Regions from separate parts of the Microbacterium jejuense genome, predicted to be linked through region 2. Evidence: predicted binding sites of a transcription regulator. Region 2 holds the regulator's gene; the other holds the start of a gene.

Region 1 (7,886 bases), on a different contig from region 2:
CCTCGCCGCCCTGCAGGGCGACCCCGAGGTGTGCCGCTACCTTCTGTACGAGGCGCGGTCGCGCGAGCAGGTGGCGCGGATCCTGGAACGGGATGCCGCGGCCACCCGCCTCGCCGTCAAGGGCGACTACCTCCAGCCCGCGATCCGCTCGGCCGCCGGGGAGTTCCTCGGCACGATGTACTTCGAGCTGCAGTCCGTCGAGGATCGCACCGCCGAGATCGGCTGGATCCTCGCCCCGCACGCGCAGGGTCGCGGCTACGCCACCGAGGCTGCGCGGCTGCTGCTCGCCCTGGCGTTCGACGAGCTCGGCCTGCACCGCGTCTACGCCGAGCTCGACCCCCGCAACACCGCGTCGGTGCGCATCTGCGAACGGCTCGGGATGCGGCACGAGGGCCACTTCGTCGAACACATGCGGCTCAAGGGCGAGTGGACCGACACCGGCCACTACGCGCTGCTGGAGCGCGAGTGGCGGGCCGTGATGCCGCCGCGCCACGCGTGACGCATACGGCTGTGAGGTGCGTTTTCCACACGGACGCGGTCAGAACGGGGCGTCGCCGGTGTACTCGGCCGCCAGCAATCGCGCGAAGACGGACGAGGGCACGAACTGCACGGTCGACGGCGGCTTGTCGACATACCGGCGACCCGTGGGGCTGATCCACTCGAGCACCCCGCCACCACGTTGACGAACGCGCCATGCGGACGCGTGTTTGAGGGTGTGATGCCGCGGGCAGAAATGAGCGAGATTCGCTTCACATGTGCGACCGCCCTTGGCATGGTCGCGGGTGTGGTCGACATCGCAGCGAGTCGGCGTGCGCGTGCAGCCCGGGAACCGGCACCGCTCGTCGCGTGCACGAAGAAATCTACGAAGCTCAGCCGACGGGCGGTATCGGTCGACCGCGAGCGGAAGCCCGCTATGCGGGTGATACATCACCCGGTCCCATCCGGGGGCGCCCGCCGCCAGTTCGCGAGCCATGGACGCGTCGATGGGACCGTAGCCGGCGAGCAGTGCGGGTTCGTCACCCAGCCCGGCCGCGGTGAGCACCGGCACGGTGATCTGCACCTCGGCTCGGATCGCGGCGAGCGCGTCGCATTCGCCGTGCGCGGCCGGCGCACCGGTGAGCACCAGGTCGGCGAAGATGTCGGCGCGCAGCTCATCGAGCGACCGTGACTCTCCGGTCGGCCCCGTCGACAGTTCGGGCTCGTCGCCGGATCCGACGACGTCGGACGAGTCCGCCGCGGAGCGGTCGAGTGTGGCATCGGCCTCGGCCGCACGCTCGACCTCGGCCATCTGGGTCAGCCGATCGAAGATCGCGTGGGCGAGCACCGCGGGCAAATCGGCGAGCAGCCGAGCCATGCCGTCGTCGAGGTCGACCACCCGGATCCGCCGCTCGCCCGCGGCACGGCGCCGGAGTTCAGCCGCCATCTCGGGGTCCAGGCGCGCGGCCACCACCCGGGCGATCGCCCGGAGCCGCGGCGGCGTCTCGAATCCGGCGGCCTCCAGCAGGATCCGCTCGTACTCACCCCGCACCACCGGATCCACGATGCCCACACCGCATTCCACGATCGCCGCCGCATGCGCCTGGTCGACCGCCCCCTCGGCGAGCGCGCGGTGCGTCTCGGCGAACCCGTCGACCAGGCTGCTCGCCGCCGACATGCGCGCCTGCACGGTGCGGTCGCTCAGGCGCATCGCGGCCCCCAGTTCGCTCGACACCTCGCGCAGCGCCAGATCGTGCACCGCGCTGCGCCCCTTCGCACGCCGTTCGGCTTCTCGGTCGCTCACGATGCCGGTGGCATCCGCGAGCAGACGAGCCTCCTTCGCCTGCAGTCGTGCGATCTGCATCCGCGTCGCCTGCACGTCGGAGACCACGCGCCTGAGTGCGCTCCACGTCTCATCGCCGCTGCCGATCTGGTGCCCCACAATGTCTCCTTGCCGAAACGCGCATCAGCGCGACGAAGGATCAAACGAAACGTGGGCACGAGTTCGATCTACATCGATCCTAGAACATAACTCCGAATCTGACAAGCAGTTCTCTCCCTCTGCCTTGAAGCCACCCGCCTCGTCGGGGGGACATGCGATGCGCTGCTCGCGTGCTAGGGGGCGGCATCCACGCCATCGAACTCGACGCAAGATCGACCGGCACCGTGTCATCGGGCGCGCTGGAGCGCAGCAGCTGTTCGAGCCGTGCATCGGTCACGTGGCCTCCTGAATGTCCGCATACCTCAGACATGTACGGTCGGCAGGATTCTGCGCCGAGCCCGATCGAAGCGGACGGCGGTCAGATCGAGTGCGCGAGGGTCTGCAGGGCGATGACGGCGAAGCCGAGGGCGATGAGGATGCCGAGCACGAGGAGCTGCTTCGCCCAGGTCAGCCGCGACCAGCGCACGGCGAACCAGCCGATCACACCGAGCGTGACGATGTAGACGATCGAGGAGGCGCGGAGTGCGGCATCCAGCGGCATCACACTCAGCCACGCAAGCAGGATCAGGATGCCGGGGGTGATCACCGTACTCAGCGCACCGCCCGCGACGCGCAGGAGCACGCGCAGATCGGACCCGACCGGGAACGTCTGATGCACGGCAAGGTGCGAGATGACATCCGACACGAAGCCGGCCGCGGTGATGCCGAGCACGCCGAGCACCAGCGCGAACAGCGCATGCTCGGGATCGGCGTGGTCGTTCGCGGCGACGACGAGCACGATCGCGAGGCCGGTGAAGGTCGCGTACACGCGCTCCTTGAAGTACATGACGTACGCCTCGGCGCTGCCGCTCTGCTCCTCGAGGTGCGCACGCGCCCGCGCCGACCGCCCGCGCGGACGACGCGCCGGCTCTTCCGGATCGATCGGGCCGGGCTGCTCCGACATGACGCACCTCCCGTTCGCCGCGAGCCTACAGCCGCAGCGGCGCCGTCGAGTCGCGGACGATCAGCTGCGTCGGAAGGACGATGGATGCCGGTCCGGCATCCCCCTCGAGCGCGCGCAGCAGCAGATCCACCGCCGACCGCGCCGCGACCTGCCGGGGCACCGACACGCTCGTGAGCGAGGTCGCGAGCGTGGCCACGTCGAGGCCGTCGAAGCCGACGACGCTCATCCCCTCGGGCACGCTGACACCGCGGGCGCGCAGGCGGGTGACGAGTCCGAGCGCGACCAGATCGTTGTACGCGATCACGGCCGTCGCGCCGCTCGCCAGCAGCGCGTCGGCCATCGCCACGCCGCCCTCGAACGGGTCGGCGACGGGGCCCAGCAGCACGCGATCGGCCTCGGCGACCTCGCGCTCGAAGGCCGCACGGCGCCGGCGGGCGCCCCACGACGATTCCGGACCGGCGACATGGGCGATCCGGCGGTGGCCGAGCGCGCGCAGGTGCTGCACGGCCTGCGCGATCCCGCTGTCGAGGTCGGAGGTGACGCTGGGCAGCCCCGCGAGTTCGCGGTGCACCATCACCGCCGTCGTCCCCCGCAGGTGCTCGCGCAGCGGCTCGTCCGCGCCGAGCGGCGCGCACACCAGGAAGCCGTCCACGTCGCGGCGCATCATGTCGATCGCCTCGAACTCGAGCTCGGCCGACCGGTCCGTGTCGGCGATGTACACCGAGTGGTCCACGCTGCGCGCACGCATCTGGGCGCCCTTCGCGACCTCGGCGAAGAAGGGGTCGCGCAGGTCAGGCACGATCAGCCCGATACTGTGCATGCGGCCGGTCGACAGACTGCGCGCGGCGCGGTTCGTGCGGTAGTCGAGCCGGCCCGCGGCCTCTTCGACCCGGCGGCGGGTCTCGACGCTGACGTTCCCGCCGGGAGTGAGCGCCCGCGACACCGTCGACACCGAGACACCGAGGTCGGCGGCGATGTCGTGGATCGTGACCCGGCCCGCGCGGGCCCGCACCGTCACGCGGCGCCCCTCGAGGCCTGCGCGGGCTGCGGCGCGGGCGGCGCGGTGCTCTCGCGCACCACGAGCGTCGGCGCCAGCACGACCGCCCGCTGCGCCGGCTTCTCGCCGCGGGCGAGCGCGACGAGCATGTCGACGCCGGCGCGGGCGCTCTCGGCGAGCGGCTGGGCGACGGTCGTCAGCGCGGGCGACGACATCGCCGCGGCCGGCACGTCGTCGAAGCCCACGATGCTGATGTCGTCGGGCACGCGCAGACCCCGGCGTGCGAGGCGGTGCAGCAGGCCGAGCGCGACCACGTCGTTGTACGCGAGCACGGCGGTCGCGCCGCTGGCGATCACGAGGTCGCCGCCGGCGACGCCGCCTTCGAACCGCGCTCGCACCTGGCCGACGGTCACGAGGTCGATGTCGGGGAACTCGGCGCCGACCACCGCGACGGCCTCGCGGCGCAGGCCCGCCGACCACGACTCCGCCGGACCGTCGAGATAGGCGATGCGCCGGTGCCCGAGCGCGACGAGGTTCTCGACCGCGAGGCGGACGCCGAGCGTGACGTCGCTGATGACGTAGGGCACGAGCCGGCTCATGCGGTGGAGGAACACAGCAGGGCCTTCGTCGACGAGCCGCCCCTGAGCGGCCTCGGCGGTCTGTGGCGTGCAGATGAGACTGCCGTCCACGCGGTCCGCCATCGACCGCAGCAGCTCCAGCTCGGCCGCGGCGTCGTCGTCGGTCTCGGCGACCAGCACGAGGTATCCGAGCTCGTGCGCGTAGGCCTGGGCGCTGCGCACCAGTTCGGCGAAGAACGGGTTCATGAGGTCGGGCACGATCATGGCGAGCTTGCGGGTCGTGCCGCCCCGAAGGCTGCTCGCCCACGGGTTGCGCTCGTACCCGAGCTCACGAGCGGCGTCGCGCACCCGCGCGGCGGTCGCGGGATCGACCGACCCGGTGCCGGTGAGCGCCCGCGAAGCCGTAGCGGGTGAGACCCCGGCGCGCACGGCGACGTCGCGGATCGTGATGGCCATGTCGCCCCCCTCGCGTTGCGTGAGGCGCGTCATCGCGCCCCGATCGTGACCGTTTCCACATCGTATCCTGCTCCATCACCCCTGGGAAACCTTGATATTCCGCGGGGTTCGTCAGATTTGTTGTGAGCGGTTGCAATTTCAGTGGAATCTATGCAACCCTTTCCATCGTGATTCCGCCCAGTCGGGCGATTCGCGACGAACGCACCTCAACGGGGAGAACACAGTGGCGACCACGACGCTCGCACCGCCGGCATCCGGACGCGCATCCGCGTCCACGCCGCCCACCACCCGCCCGCGGGCCGCCCGCCGCCGAGGCACCGCCGCGGCCTACGTCTTCATGACGCCGTGGATGCTGGGCGCCGCGCTGCTGATGATCGGCCCAATGCTCTACTCGCTGTACCTGTCGTTCACGGACTACGACCTGTTCAGCCCGCCGCAGTGGATCGGGTTCGACAACTACGTGAAGATGTTCCAGGAGCCGGAGTTCTGGACGTCGGCCTGGGTGACGATCCGCTACGTCGTGCTGTCAGCACCGCTCAAGCTCGCCCTCGCCCTCGGCGTCGCGATGCTGCTGAACCGGCCGCGACGCGGGCTCGGGTTCTACCGCTCGGCGTTCTACGCGCCGTCGCTGCTGGGCGCCTCGGTGTCGATCGCGCTGGTGTGGCGCGCGCTGTTCTCTACGGGCGGCCCGGTCGACAACGGCCTCGACTCGATCGGGATCCACACCGGCGGCTGGATCGACAACCCGGACTACGCGCTGTACGTGCTGGTGCTGCTGGCGGCCTGGCAGTTCGGCGCGCCGATGGTGATCTTCCTCGCCGGCCTCAAGCAGATCCCGGTCGAGCTCTACGAGGCGGCGCAGCTCGACGGCGCCGGCCGCTGGCGCACCTTCACGAGCGTCACGCTCCCGATGCTGTCGCCGGTCATCTTCTTCAACCTCGTGCTGGAGATCATCCACGCCTTCCAGTCGTTCACCGGTGCGTTCATCATCAGCGGCGGCCGCGGCGGACCCGCCGACTCGACGCTCTTCTACACGCTGTACCTCTACCGCGAGGGCTTCACGTTCTTCCACATGGGCTACGCGTCCGCGCTCGCCTGGGTGCTGCTGATCGCCATCGGCGTCGTGACCCTCATCGTCTTCCGCACCGCCGGCTTCTGGGTGCACTACACCGCCGAGGAGAAGTGATGACCGCCGTCACGTCCGCGCCGCGCACCGAGCGCATCCCGAACCAGGGGCGTCCCGCGCAACGCCCCGCCCGCCGCTTCAAGGTCGCCGCCTGGCACATCGTGCTGGTGCTGATGGTGCTCGTGCTGCTGTATCCGGTGGCATGGCTGGTGTCGGCGTCGTTCAAGTCCAGCGGTGAGATCTTCACGTCCACGCAGTTCTGGCCGCAGGAGTGGACGCCGGGCAACTACACCCAGGCGCTGGAGGGCGCAGGCTCCCTGACCTTCTGGCAGCTGCTCGCGAACTCGCTGATCCTGTCGATCCTGACTGTCATCGGCAACGTGTTCGCGTGCACGCTCGCCGGCTACGCGCTGGCCCGTCTGCGCTTCCGCCTGCAAAGGCCGTTCTTCGCGTTCACGATCATCACGCTGATGCTGCCGATGCACGTGATCCTGATCCCGCAGTACATCATCTTCCAGCAGCTCGGGCTGATCGGGACGTTCCTGCCGCTGGTGCTCCCCAAGTTCCTCGGCACCGAGGCGTTCTTCGTGTTCCTCGTGGTGCAGTTCGTGCGCGGCATCCCCCGCGAGCTCGACGAGGCGGCCACCGTCGACGGCGCCGGCCCGTACCGCACCTTCTTCTCGGTGATCCTGCCGCTGCTGCAGCCGGCGCTCATCACGACCGCGATCTTCTCGTTCATCTGGAGCTGGAACGACTTCTTCGGTCAGCTCATCTTCTTGAACAACCCCTCCACCTACACGGTGCAGCTCGGCCTGCGGCTGTTCATCGACCAGTCGAGCACCTCGTCGTACGGCGCGATGTTCGCGATGTCGGTGCTCGCCCTGCTGCCGGTGCTGCTGTTCTTCCTCGTCTTCCAGCGCTACCTGGTCGAGGGCGTGGCGACGTCCGGGCTGAAGGGCTGAGCCATGTCGACCCTGATGCGATCGATCGCCCGCCCCGACGCGCACCGCACCTACCGCGGCCGGTTCGTCGCGTTCACCGACGCGCTGCTGCTGGGTGTGCTCGTCCTCCTCGGCTCGCTCGCGGTCGTGACGTGGTTCGTCGCGATCGCCGCCGGTGCCCGCGTGGCGCGGCTGCGCGAGACCGAGGACGCGACTGTCGGCTGGCGCACGTACTGGCGGGCGTGGCGGGATGCCGCGACCTCGGGCCTCGTCGGATCGTTCCTCGTTCCCGCACTCGTGCTCGGCGTGCTCGCCGCCGATCTGTTCGCGGTGCGGGCCGGCCTGGACGCGGCTGCCACCGGCGCCGCTGCGATCTCGGCCGTCGTGCTGGCGACGGTGGCGCTGCGCACGGCCGCGGAGTGGCGTCCCGGCGTGCGCTGGGCCGAGGCCCTGCGCACGGCGGTGGGCCGGGCATCCACCGATCTCTCGGGCACCGCGCTGCTGGCCGCCGCCGTCGTCGGCGTCGCGCTGATCGTGACGTGGGTTCCGCCGATCGCGATCGCCGCCGGCGGGCCGCTGTGCGTCGCCGCCGCCGCGGTGCGGGCCCGCTGCGAGGCCCGGAACCCCGCCGAGACCCCCTGAACCACGGCGTCCCGACGCCGCACCCGCCCGCATCGGGCAACGACCCCGCCCGCACCAGGGCACCAACGAAAGGCAATCATGAACGGATCATCGAGGATTCGCCGCCGCGCCGTGGCGACCGCCGCCGCCGTAGCGGGCATCAGCCTCCTGGCGACCGGATGCGGTGTGGGAGGCTCCCCCGAAGCCGGCCCGTCGACCGACCCCGACGCCCCCGTCACCCTCACCTTCCAGTGGTGGGGCAACGACGACCGCGCCGCGGCCACCCAGAAGGTCGTCGACCTCTAC
Region 2 (7,886 bases):
TCGCGCGCCACGCGGCCCTCGATCCTGTGGGGGGACGTCTCGCGTCCGGCGCCCATCACTGTCGACTGGTCGGTGTTCGCGCAGTCGCTCACCGACAAGCCGATGAAGGGCATGCTCACGGGGCCGGTGACGATCCTCGCGTGGTCGTTCGTGCGCGACGACCAGCCGCTCGGCGACACCGCGAACCAGGTCGCGCTGGCGCTGCGCGACGAGATCGCCGATCTCGAGGCGGCCGGCATCCGCGTCATCCAGGTCGACGAGCCCGCGCTGCGCGAGTTGCTGCCCCTCAAGAAGGCGGACCAGCCGGCATACCTCGACTGGTCGGTCGGGTCGTTCCGGCTCGCGACGGCCGGCGCCGCCCCCGCTACGCAGGTGCACACGCACCTGTGCTATTCGGAGTTCGACGTCGTCATCGACGCGATCGCGGCGCTGGACGCCGACGTGACCTCGATCGAGGCGGCGCGCAGCCGCGGCGAGGTGATCGGCGACATCGCGACGTCGGGCTTCGCGGCCGGCATCGGCCCGGGCGTCTACGACATCCACTCGCCGCGCGTGCCCGCCGTCGCCGAGATCGGCGCGCTGCTGGACCGTGCCGTCGCAGAGCTGCCGCTGCGTCGCGTGTGGGTCAACCCGGACTGCGGCCTCAAGACCCGCGGTTACGACGAGACCGTCGCGTCGCTGCGCAACCTCGTGGCGGCCACCGCCGGCGTGCGGGAGCGTCTGAACGCCTGATCCTGAACTCGCGAACGAGCAGGGCCGGTGCGGTCGCCCGCACCGGCCCTGCTCGTTTCCGGCTAGGCGCCCTTCGGCGGGCGAGGGGATGCCGCACCCTCGTCGCCAGTTCCGGCCGCAGGCCCGAGGTCGGGCAGCGGTGTCGTGTCGGCATCGGGCGAGGGGAGCGGGAGCGTGTCGTTCGTGCCCTCGTCGGCTGTCTCGGCGGGGTCGTCGGACGCCGACGCCGAGGCGCCCTCCGCCGCGGACGCGTCGTCGGAGCGCCGCGCCGCGGCGGCGCGCGCCGCGTCGTCGGGCCGCTTCTGCAGCAGCTCGAGCACCCAGGCGACCACGAGTGCGACGATCACCACGAGGGCGACGTCGCCACCCGAGAGGGGACGCAGCGCCATCAGCCAGATGACGGCGAGCACGATCACGATGGCGCGCACCAGCACGCGCTGACGGCCCATCCAGACCCCGAACCGGCCGGTGTCCAGGCCGCGCGCGGCCAGTGCGGCGCGGGCGCTCGCGTTCAGACCGCTGACGAACCCGCGGAAGCGGCGCGCGGGCTTCCAGCGACCGCTGACCCATCCGATCACGGCGATCAGCACGCCCAGCAGAGCCACGATCAGCGCCGTGCGGTGCATGTCGTCGACGAGCGCGTTGTAGATGACGTCGAGTGCCGACACCGACAGGTCGAGCTGGCTGGCGGCATTGGCCACGACGAGCGTGCCGACCGAGAACGTCGATGCCAGCGCCGCCCCGCCGATGAACAGGGCGATGCCGGTTCCGAGCACGGCGACCGGGCGGCGACGCGCGATCAGGATGCCGGCGACGAAGAGGCCGATGGTGATGAAGGGCAGCCACCAACCGGCGACGTCGGCGATCGCGTACACGGTGCGGATCGTGCTGACCGCCGACCCGTCGCCGATGATGATCGTCTTGTCGACCGCGGGGATGAGGGATGCCACCCCCACACCGCTGTCGACCAGCTTCTGTTTGACCTGCTCGATGATCGGCCCGAGCTTCATGCCCAGGCCCTCGTCTGTCAGCACGAAGACGCCGGCGCCGTCCGAGGTGGCGGTCGTCACGAGCGCGCGGTGCGCCGCGCGGACCGCGGTCGTCCACACGTCCGCGAACGCATCGGACTGCACGACGCGCGTGACGCCGGTCTCGACCAGATTGTGCAGCCCGTCGGCCGCCGGCTGCTGCAGCAGCTTGAGGGCGGCGGCGGCACGCGGGCCCAGACCGAGGTCAGAGATCCCGTCGATCACGTTGCCGGTGATCTCGGTGAAGTCGACCTTCGCGTCGACCGCGTCCATCGCCTCCGAGATGATGAGGTTCTGCACGTGCGGGTCCTGCGCGAGCGGCGCCAGCGTGGCCACGAACGTCTCTTCGTCCACAAGTTCGCTGCGCGCCCACGCGCCGACGATCGACGTGGGCACGAGGATCGTCGCCAGCACGATGCACAGTGCCGAGAAGAACGCCCGCCAGCGGGAGCCCTTCAGCCGCTCGTCCGACGCGGGGGTCGCGTCCTCGTCGGTCGTCGCTCTCAGGCGGGCGTTCTCGGCCTCGAGGGCTTCGAGCCTCGCACGCAGCGCGGCGGTGTCGTCGGCGGTGGTCGCATCGGCGGTCATTCCCCCCTTATAGCGCTTGCAGACGACATCCCGCCACCTCCCGCTCCGTCTGCCGTCGAAAGCGCCGGGGCTTGCGAGGGGCCGCGGCGTCAGACCGCGCGCAGGACCGCGACGACCTTGCCCAGCACGACGGCCTCGTCGCCCAGGATCGGCTCGAACGCGGAGTTGCGCGGGAGCAGCCAGGTGTGGCCGTCGCGCTGGCGGAACGTCTTGACTGTCGCCTCGCCGTCGAGCATCGCGGCGACGATGTCGCCGTTGTCGGCCGTGGCCTGGGAGCGGACGACGACCCAGTCGCCGTCGCAGATGGCCGCGTCGATCATCGACTCGCCCGACACCTTCAGCATGAACAGGTCGCCCTTGCCGACGAGCTGACGGGGGAGGGGGAAGATCTCCTCCACCTGCTGCTCGGCCGTGATGGGCACGCCGGCGGCGATCCGTCCGACCAGGGGCACCAGCGCCGCGTCGCCCAGCGCGGGCGCCGTGTCGGCCGGGTTCTCGGTGGATGCGCCGGGCAGGTCGATCAGCACCTCCATCGCGCGGGTCTTGCCCGCGTCGCGGCGGAGGTATCCGCTGAGCTCGAGCTGGTTGAGCTGGTGCGTGACGCTGGACAGCGACTTCAGGCCGACGGCGTCGCCGATCTCGCGCATGCTCGGCGGGTAGCCGTGACGGGCGATGGAGCGCTGGATCACCTCGAGGATCGCGAGCTGCTTGTCGCTGAGGCTCTTGCGTCGTCGGGTCTGTGGCTTGTCGCGACCGGCCGCGTCGCTCATGTCCGGCTCCGTCCTGCGCTGCGTCGTCGAGCGCTGTTTCTTCGAATGTCGGAGGCCCGTGGTGGGGTTCTCTTATCGAAACCGTATCCGGATCCATGCGCTGAGGGGAACAACCCCGCCGCGTGTCGCGTTCGACGGATATGCATCGGAATCGACTGTTGACATCGTTGAGAATCGAAGATAGCTTCGGAAAAGAGGTTCGGATTCCCCGCTCCCGGCCGAGCGGGGGATGCGAATCTCTCCCCAGCAGGAGGAGAACAGCATGACCGCGATCAGCTTCCCGTCGCCCGTCGCCGCGCCGGCCCGTGCCACGCGTCTCCGGCTGACCGTCCGCGGTCGCCGGGTCCTCGCTCTGCTGGCCGCGCTGCCCGCGCTCGTGGCGCTGGGCGCCGCTCTCGCGCTGGGCGGCGGTGCGGCCCTCGCCTCGCGCGACAGCGGCACTCCGGTCGACTCGTTCGAGACCGTGCTCGTGTCGGCGGGCGACACGCTGTGGTCGATCGCCGAAGAGGTCGCTCCCGGGCACGACCCCCGTGATGTCGTCGACCAGATCGCGCGGCTCAACGCGCTGACCGGCGTGTCGGTGCAGGCCGGCCAGCGACTGGCCATCCCCGCGCAGTACGCCGACGAGCACTGAGCCAGAGCGCGAGCGGTCGGTCGCTCTTCGTCACCTGGGGTTCGGCGACCCCGCACCGCTCTACCATGGGAGGGGTGAGTGCACGTCTCGAAGACCTCCCTTTACGCGCCGACCTCCGTGGGCAGAAGCCCTACGGCGCCCCGCAGGCCCCGCTCCCCGTGGCCCTGAACGTCAACGAGAACACGCATCCCGTTCCGCAGGACGTCGCCGACGACATCCTCGATTCGATCGCCCGTGCACTGCGCGATGTCAACCGCTACCCCGACCGCGAATTCACGGCTCTGCGTGAGGGCTTCGCCGACTATCTCGGGCACGGCCTGACCCGCGACCAGATCTGGGCGGCCAACGGCTCCAACGAGGTGCTGCAGCACATCCTGCAGGCCTTCGCAGGACCGGGGCGCACCGCCTTCGGCTTCTCGCCCACGTACTCCATGTATCCGCTGCTCACGCGCGGCACCGGCGCCCAGTGGGTGTCGGGCACCCGTTCCGACGACTACACGGTCAGCGCGTCCGACGCCGCCGCGCAGGTCGCCGACGCCGCACCCGACGTCGTGTTCCTGTGTGCGCCGAACAACCCGACCGGCACTCCGCTGGGTCTCGACGTGGTCGAGGCGGTGTACGAGGCGACCGACGGCATCGTGATCGTCGACGAGGCGTACTTCGAGTTCGCGCCCGCCGACGCGCGTTCGGCCCTCACCCTGCTGCCCGGGCGCGAGCGCCTCGTGGTCTCGCGCACCATGAGCAAGGCGTTCGCGTTCGCCGGCGCCCGCGTCGGCTACCTCGCCGCCGATCCCGCGCTGATCGATGCGCTGCGACTCGTCCGCCTGCCGTACCACCTGAGCGCGCTCACGCAGGCCGCCGCGTCGGCTGCACTGCGGCACGCGCCGGTGATGCTCGGCATGGTCGACGAGATCGTCGCCCAGCGCGACCGCATCACGGCGACAGTCGAGGCCCTGGGCTACAGGCCGCACGAGTCGTGGACGAACTTCGTGCTGTTCGGCGACGTCGACTACCCCGCCGAGACCTGGCAGGCGCTGTACGACCAGGGCGTGCTCATCCGCGACGTCGGGATCCCGCACCACCTGCGGGTCACGGCAGGCACCGCGGGCGAGACCACGGCGTTCCTCGACGCCCTCGCCTCGGTAGGATCGGCCGCATGAGCGCCGCACCTCGCACCGCATCCCTCCGGCGCGCGACCAGCGAGTCCACGGTCGAGCTCGACCTCGACCTCGACGGCACCGGCCGCAGCCGCATCGACTCGACGGTGCCCTTCTTCGACCACTTGCTGACCGCCTTCGCGAAGCACTCGCTGACCGACCTGACGGTGCGCGCGTCGGGCGACACCGACATCGACGCGCACCACACCGTCGAAGACATCTCGATCGTGCTCGGTCAGGCGATCCGCGAGGCCCTGGGCGACAAGTCGGGGATCTCGCGCTACGGCGACGCGCTGGTCCCGCTGGACGAGGCGCTCGCGCAGGCCGTCGTCGACATCAGCGGCCGACCGTACCTCGTGCACACCGGCGAGCCGGCAGGCTTCGAGCACCACCTCATCGGCGGGCACTTCACCGGCTCACTCGTACGCCACACGTTCGAGGCGATCTCGTTCAACGCGGCCCTCACCGTCCACGTCAACGTCCTCGCAGGGCGTGACCCGCACCACATCGCCGAGGCGGAGTACAAGGCGTTCGCGCGCGCGTTCCGCCAGGCCAAGGCCCTCGATCCGCTGGTGGACGGCATCCCGAGCACGAAGGGTGCGCTGTGACCGACGACGACGCCCGCAACGAGGGCGACAAGCCGGTCGTGGCGGTGCTCGACTACGGGTCGGGCAACGTGCACTCCGCCGTCAAGGCGCTCATCGCCGCAGGGGCGGACGCGCGGCTCACCTCCGACCGCGGACTCGTGATGGATGCCGACGGCCTGTTCGTGCCGGGCGTCGGGGCGTTCCGCGCCGTGGCCGAGGCGCTCCGGGCGAGCCGCGGCGACGAGCTCATCGAGCGGCGGCTGGCCGGCGGGCGCGCCGTGCTGGGGGTGTGCGTCGGCATGCAGATCTTCTTCGAGCGCGGCGTGGAACGCGCGGTCGACACCGAGGGCCTCGGCGAGTGGCCGGGCGTGGTCACCGAGCTCGATGCACCGGTCCTGCCGCACATGGGCTGGAACACGGTGCAGGCGGGCGACGGATCGCGGCTGTTCCGCGGCATCGAGGACGAGCGGTTCTACTTCGTGCACTCGTTCGGTGCGCAGAAGTGGCTGCTGGAGGTCCAGCCGCCGTTCCCCGAGCCGGTGCTGACGTGGTGCGACTACGGCACGCCGTTCCTCGCGGCGGTCGAGAACGGGCCGCTGTCGGCCACGCAGTTCCACCCCGAGAAGTCGGGCGATGCGGGCATCCGGCTTCTGACGAATTGGATCGACGGGCTCCGCGCAGCTACCCTCTGAACTCGTGCCCGTCCGCGCCGGCGCCCGCCGCGCGTGACCCCGTCCGCACGCACATGACTTGATCAGCCAGGAAAACATGAACGATTTCGCGTCTACGCCCAAGCTTGTCCTCCTGCCCGCCGTCGACGTCGCAGACGGCAAGGCGGTCCGCCTCACCCAGGGTGAGGCAGGAACCGAGACGAGCTACGGCGACCCCGTCGACGCCGCGCTGGACTTCGCCCGTCAGGGGGCGGAGTGGATCCACCTCGTCGACCTGGATGCGGCGTTCGGCCGCGGCAGCAACGCCGCCGTGCTGCGTCGCGCGATCAAGCAGGTCAAGGGCGTTCAGGTCGAGCTGTCCGGCGGCATCCGCGACGACCGCACGCTGGAGGCGGCGCTCGAGAGCGGCGCCTCGCGCATCAACCTCGGCACCGCGGCGCTGGAGAACCCGGAGTGGGCGGCTGATGTCATCAGCCGTTACGGCGACGCGATCGCCGTCGGGCTCGACGTGCGCGGCACGACGCTCGCGGCGCGCGGCTGGACCCGCGAGGGCGGCGACCTGTGGACGGTGCTCGATCGCCTCGAGGCCGCCGGCTGCAGCCGCTACGTCGTCACCGACGTGACCAAGGACGGCACCCTCAAGGGTCCGAACCTCGACCTGCTGCGCGAGCTGACCACGCGCACCCCGAAGCCGATCGTCGCCTCGGGCGGTGTCTCGAGCCTCGACGACATCGCAGCGCTGCGCGAGCTCGTGCCGCTGGGCGTCGAGGGCGCGATCGTCGGCAAGGCGCTGTACGCGGGCGCCTTCACGCTCGCCGAGGCGCTGGATGTCGCCGGACACTGATCCCGCCGCGGGCGGCCACGCGCACCACGGCGCCGCCGATTCGGCCGGCGTCCCGTGGGAGGGACGCAGCTTCCACAGCAATCCGCACGCCGCCGACGACGGTTCGGCCGATCCGGCGCTGCTGGCCGCGCTGACCGGATTCCGTGCGGGAACGGCCTCTCAGGCCGACGTCGTCGACGCGTACCGCGCGGCGCGCCTGCTGATCCCGCTGATCTCCGACAAGGGAGATCACGGCATCGGCCCCCACGGCCTCGAGGTCGACAAGACGCAGGAACTGTCGATCGTGACGGTCGCCGCGCCCGACGGCCGGCGCGTGCTGCCGGTGTTCACGTCGGTCGACACGATGAGGCGATGGGATGCCGCAGCCCGGCCGGTCCCGGCGGACGGCGTCCGCACCGCCCTCGCGGCGGCCGCCGACGACACCGACCTGATCGTCGTCGATCCCGGGTCGGCGACCGAGTTCGTGATCCGCCGGCCCGCCGTCTGGGCGATCGGCCAGGGCTCCGCGTGGGAGCCGAGCTTCCTGTCGGCCGAGGTCGTGGCGGGGCTGCACCAGAGCATCGGCGGCGAACTGGCGGTCATCGACCTCGTCGTCGAGTCCGGCGACCCCGAGGCGCGGCTGCGCGGACCCGAGCTGATCGTGCGCCTGCAGCTGATGCGGGGGCTGGAGAAGGACGAGCTCGACGCGGTGCTCGCGCGGCTCGCGAAGCGCTGGGCGGCCGACGACCGCATCGCGGTGCTCGTCGACTCGCTCACCGTCAAACTCGTGCGGGCCTGACCGCGACAGACAGCCCGCTTCGGGCATAGAGTCCTCCTGTCTCACGACGGCAGCTTCCGCAGCAGGAGGTCGCAATGGTGCATCCCGAATCCGACGC

Evidence for each region. Region 2 encodes LexA, which represses DNA repair genes until DNA is damaged. Its sites were predicted from a motif close to TCGAACANNTGTTCGA; they were not measured.
Region 1: ABEA46_RS01170 (HNH endonuclease signature motif containing protein) is a predicted target of LexA. The motif match lies at 1,999-2,014, and genes of this name have one in related genera.

What each region holds. Positions count from the first base shown of each region.
Region 1 covers NZ_BAABLG010000001.1:249,455-257,340, reverse strand. Annotated here, with positions in the region: gene ABEA46_RS01175 (GNAT family N-acetyltransferase) at 1-499, shown strand, start outside; gene ABEA46_RS01170 (HNH endonuclease signature motif containing protein) at 539-1,918, opposite strand; gene ABEA46_RS01165 (hypothetical protein) at 2,277-2,861, opposite strand; gene ABEA46_RS01160 (LacI family DNA-binding transcriptional regulator) at 2,887-3,879, opposite strand; gene ABEA46_RS01155 (LacI family DNA-binding transcriptional regulator) at 3,876-4,892, opposite strand; gene ABEA46_RS01150 (carbohydrate ABC transporter permease) at 5,116-6,078, shown strand; gene ABEA46_RS01145 (carbohydrate ABC transporter permease) at 6,078-6,980, shown strand; gene ABEA46_RS01140 (hypothetical protein) at 6,984-7,601, shown strand; gene ABEA46_RS01135 (ABC transporter substrate-binding protein) at 7,680-7,886, shown strand, end outside.
Region 2 covers NZ_BAABLG010000012.1:28,841-36,726, reverse strand. Annotated here, with positions in the region: gene metE (5-methyltetrahydropteroyltriglutamate--homocysteine S-methyltransferase) at 1-732, shown strand, start outside; gene ABEA46_RS17595 (hypothetical protein) at 795-2,348, opposite strand; gene lexA (transcriptional repressor LexA) at 2,438-3,118, opposite strand; gene ABEA46_RS17585 (LysM peptidoglycan-binding domain-containing protein) at 3,381-3,752, shown strand; gene ABEA46_RS17580 (histidinol-phosphate transaminase) at 3,818-4,912, shown strand; gene hisB (imidazoleglycerol-phosphate dehydratase HisB) at 4,909-5,517, shown strand; gene hisH (imidazole glycerol phosphate synthase subunit HisH) at 5,514-6,188, shown strand; gene priA (bifunctional 1-(5-phosphoribosyl)-5-((5-phosphoribosylamino)methylideneamino)imidazole-4-carboxamide isomerase/phosphoribosylanthranilate isomerase PriA) at 6,265-7,011, shown strand; gene ABEA46_RS17560 (SseB family protein) at 6,995-7,789, shown strand; gene ABEA46_RS17555 (pyridoxal phosphate-dependent decarboxylase family protein) at 7,864-7,886, shown strand, end outside.